2 regions of the Polycladomyces zharkentensis genome follow, and region 1 is predicted to be linked to the other one. Evidence: riboswitches for the same ligand, from Rfam matches in the RefSeq annotation. Region 1 holds a riboswitch; the other holds the start of a gene.

Region 1 (2,410 bases):
GGAGGCGTTGAGCAACCAAACGTAAACGGTTCCGTCACCGAACACGGAGGCCAGGAATGCAGTAGCCCCGACCAAAGCCGTCACAATCAAGGCGTTGACCGGCACGCCTTTGGCATTAACCTTGGCTAAAAAGCGGGGAGCTTGTCCATCTTTGGCCATATGCCACAACATCCGGGTGGCGGCATACATCCCCGAGTTGCCGGCGGAGAGCACGGCGGTGAGTATGACCGCGTTCATGACGGAAGCGGCGAAGGCGAGTCCCGCTTTTTCAAAAACGATGGTAAACGGACTGACGCCGATATTTTCCACACTACTGTCCACCAGCCGGGAATCGGTGTACGGAATCAACAGGCTGATGACGAGAATGGCCAGCACATAGAACAACAGAATGCGCCAAAAGACCTGCCGCACCGCTTTGGGAATGTTGACCCGCGGGTTTTCACTTTCCCCGGCGGCTACCCCGATCAATTCCGTGCCTTGGAACGAGAAACCGGCTACCATGAACACACTGAGTGCGGCCAGCCAACCGCCGTGAAACGGTGCATCCCCGATATGCCAGTTTTGGAAACCGATCTTCTGTCCGCCGATGATACCCAAGATCATCAACAATCCTGCGGCAATAAACACGATGACGGTGATCACCTTGATCAGCGCAAACCAGTATTCAGATTCTCCGTAGCCCCTGACGGAGAGGAGATTCAGTCCGACCATCAACATCAGGAACAACGCACTCCACAAAAGTGACGAACTGTGGGGGAACCAGAATTTCATCACCAGCGTCGCCGCGGACAGCTCGGCCGCAATGGTGATCGCCCAGTTGTACCAATAATTCCATCCCATGGCGAAACCCAGCGCCGGGTCGACGAAGCGGGACGAATAAGTGCTGAACGATCCGGAGACCGGCAGAAACGCCGCCATTTCCCCCAGGCTGGTCATCAGAAAGTACACCATCAACCCGACCACGAGATAGGCCAACAGTGCCCCGCCGGGACCGGCCGTGTGGATGGAATTGCCGCTGGCCACGAACAAACCGGTACCGATCGAACCGCCAATGGCAATCATGGTCAATTGTCGGGAACGCAACTGACGTTTCAGTCGGTTGGGCTCTTCTGCTTGCAAAGATGGTTTGGAAGTGACGTTCATATGTTCACACTCCTTTATAATAAAAAATGCCGTCGAAAGGCTCGACGGCATTGTATACCCGTATCACCTTCCGCCAAGATAGCGCTCCACGTCCGCTTTCAACGACCAGACGTGACAGTCCTGTTCCTGTTCGGAGACAGGCCCAGCCCGCGCGCCCAGAGCATGCGGCGCGGACTTCGGCGACTTTTCCTTTCAACCGGCTTCCTCGCTGTCTCTGAAGCTCGACCGGCCTACTCATAAAAGCCGCAACCTCTATCTCACCGCGGCGAGATGGAGAAGGCTATTCCATTGTCACACTCGTTCATGAGTATAACGAAATGATCGCGCCAGAACAATGGAATTTCCATCCATCTGAAAAGCCGGTCGTGAAATCGGGTGTGGCGTTTATGTGATCGGAGAATCGGCTCCGCTTCTCCAAAAGAGTGTGGCCGAATTCCTGTGAGCGATTTTTGCGTTCGTCAACAGGGGAAGGAGGGAATATGGTGCATGCCAACAGTCTTGTATATCCTGAAGCATGTTTGGTGAAATATGGTTTGATTGCTTTCTCGGTACGCTTCACCTGCTCCCTATCAGAGAAGCATGTCATGATCGCTCCGACCCGGAGCACAAGACGCGGGCAAAGTACGTTTCCACAACAGAAGTTCCCGCGATTTCATTCCTTGCCTCCGGGTCTTCGCTCGGTTGGGCTTTCTTCGCTCAACCGGGAAAGCATTTGCTCCCTCACGGATTTACCTGACACGCCCTGGTCATAACGAGTCGACCGCTTTTCCAAATCGCGGACGGTGTCACTGCGATCTGCTTCCCGCTCATTTTTGAACGTCCCCAACACCATGTCGAACATTGGATTGGTCACACCGTACCAATACTGTTCGTTTTTGAAATGGTGCCACAGGTGCATCTTTTTCATCCAACGGCCCCAGGGTGTGATCGGCTGGATGGGGCGGTGCGCCACATAGTGACACCATTCGTAATACAGAAGATAACCCAATACACCGGTGGTAAACGCGACCGTGAAGACGGTATCCCCCGATATGGCGTAAATGATCCCAGCGGCTGCAGCCACAAGGGGAAAACTGTACCATATCGGCAAAAACAACAGGTGAAGGGCGTCCGGGTTTTTGTGATGGTGATAGTGCAACCGTTGCAACAACCGCAACAGCCAAGGGTTTTTCGGTGGAGGGAGATGAAAGAAGAAACGATGAATCAAGTACTCGCTGAGCGCATATAACACCATGCCAAGCACCAATGCTTCCCAAACGGCAGCTCG
Region 2 (2,410 bases), on a different contig from region 1:
CACGCCTTCTTTGAGCCGTTTCCGGTCGGCAGGCTGGACAGGGACACGGAGGGCCTGCTGTTGTTGACCAATGACGGCAAACTGGCGCACCGGCTGTTGTCCCCCAAGAAACATGTACCGAAGACGTATTACGCAGAAGTGGAGGGGGCGGTGACTGAAGCGGATGCCGAAGCGTTTGCCCGAGGCGTAACATTGGACGACGGTTACCGCACCCTGCCAGCCGAACTGAAGGTGTTGCAATCGGGGCCGAAATCCGAAGTGGAACTGACCATATATGAAGGCAAATACCATCAGGTGAAACGCATGTTCCGGTCGGTGGGGAAGCGCGTCACCTATTTGAAGCGCATCGCCATGGGACCGTTGCCGTTGGACCCGAGTCTGGAGCCGGGAGCGTACCGCGAGTTGACCGAAGAGGAAGTGGCGGCGCTGAAAGGAGCCGGCTCCGGCTCTCAGGCGTGATTGAAGGGAGGCGCGGCGATGGGATGGTTTGGCCGCGGAGATATCAGGTAATTGCCCATACCGAATGGGTATTTGCGGGCGATTTTTTCAGTGTAGGGGCACAGGCTGGATGAGGGAATGGGAATCAAAACCGTTTCACCAAAAGAGTTTGTATAAACATGCAACGAAGTGATTGGCAAAATCCCCGTTTTGTGTTACAATGCATGAAAACCTTGAAAACAACTGAATCAAAGTTTTCCTCACTGCACACATGTGGAGTAGAGGTCGCGGAGCTTCAAGAGTACCTGTCGGGAGGGCCGGTCCCCGACGATCGGCAGGGAAAGGGGAGTCCGCCGAAGTTTCTCTCCTTGCCGGAAGGGGAGGAGCTGGGGTTGTCGCCGAACAGGGGCAACACTGTCACGGGAACGTATCGCGTCCCGTGGAGCACTATCTCACAGGGGACAGGTGAGGCTGACGAGCCGCGTGCATACACAAGGCGACAGCTGTCATCTCCGCTGTCGCCTTTTCGTATACCGCGCATCCCCTGCAATCACGAAGGGCGGGAGAGGAGCCGATTGAACCGATGGGTATCGTAGTACAAAAATTTGGCGGGACATCTGTAGGCAGTATCGAACGGATTCGCAATGTGGCAAGAAGGATCAGGGATGTACATGCCCAGGGGCACCAGGTGGTCGTCACCGTCTCAGCGATGGGCAAACAAACGGACGAGCTGGTGGCGATGGCGGGACAGATCAGTGACGACCCGTCCCCGCGGGAAATGGACATGTTGCTGACGACGGGAGAGCAGATCTCGATCGCGCTTTTGACCATGGCGTTGCACGAGATGGGGTTGCCCGCACGTTCTTTCACCGGATGGCAGGCGGGCATGGTGACGGATGACGTACATGGCAAAGCGCGTATCAAGCGGATCGATACGGAGAAGATACGTCAATGTCTGGATCGCGGTGAAATCGTCGTCGTTGCCGGATTTCAGGGGATCAGTGAGGACGGGGAGATCACCACGCTGGGGCGCGGAGGATCGGATACGACCGCTGTGGCGTTGGCCGCGGCGTTGTCTGCCGATTATTGCGAGATCAATACGGATGTACCCGGTGTGTTTACGACCGATCCGCGTATTGTCCCGCAAGCGCGGAAATTGGACGAAATCTCGTTCGATGAAATGTTGGAGCTGGCCAATCTGGGAGCGGCGGTTCTCCATCCCCGCTCCGTCGAGTGTGCCATGAAACACAATGTGCCGTTGGTGGTCCGTTCCAGCTTTACCGAGGAGCCGGGAACTTGGGTAAAGGAGAGTGTCACGATGGAAGATACGTTGCATGTGCGCGGCATTGCTTACGATCTCAACGTCGCCCGGATCAAGGTGCTGGGCTTGCCCAACCGGGTGGAGACGTTGTCCCGGTTGTTCTGTCTCTTGGCCGACGCCCATATCAATGTGGATATGATTGTGCAGAGCGAACATGACGCTGAAGTGATCGATGTGGCTTTCAGTGTGGGCGAAGACGAGTGGAAGCAGGCACGGAACGTAATCGAGCAAAACCGCGAGACGCTCGGATACGTCAAAGTGATCTCGGAAACGGGATTGGCCAAAGTTTCCGCCGTGGGTGCAGGCATGGTCACCAACCCGGGTGTGGCGGCACGAATGTTTACGGCTTTGACGGATGCGGGAATCCGGATCAAAATGGTGAGCACATCCGAAATCAAAATCTCTTGCGCGATTGCGCGGGAACGCGCGAAAGATGCGGTTCGTGCATTGCATACCGCATTTGGTTTGGATGTAAATATACAACAAGAGGTACCGTTGACCGCAGGTGTGTGATGCATTCGGACGGAGTGCCCCCTTGCATTCGGTGAACAGGTAACGGACGGTGTCGGATGTCTGCCCGACTCCGGGGTGTGTCCGGTGATGGCGGGGGGCAAAGCTTACCCGGCTTGACCGAGCATCGATGCAGAGAGT

The links. Region 1 has a riboswitch for lysine ahead of JQC72_RS10620 (amino acid permease). Riboswitches for the same ligand answer to the same signal wherever they lie in the genome.
Region 2: linked by a shared signal. The riboswitch ahead of JQC72_RS06165 (aspartate kinase) and the one ahead of JQC72_RS10620 (amino acid permease) in region 1 are both predicted to bind lysine.

What each region holds. Positions count from the first base shown of each region.
Region 1 covers NZ_JAFHAP010000009.1:55,088-57,497, forward strand. Annotated here, with positions in the region: gene JQC72_RS10620 (amino acid permease) at 1-1,143, opposite strand, end outside; lysine riboswitch at 1,215-1,406, opposite strand; gene JQC72_RS10625 (sterol desaturase family protein) at 1,796-2,410, opposite strand, start outside.
Region 2 covers NZ_JAFHAP010000006.1:147,700-150,109, forward strand. Annotated here, with positions in the region: gene JQC72_RS06160 (pseudouridine synthase) at 1-459, shown strand, start outside; lysine riboswitch at 710-896, shown strand; gene JQC72_RS06165 (aspartate kinase) at 1,022-2,272, shown strand.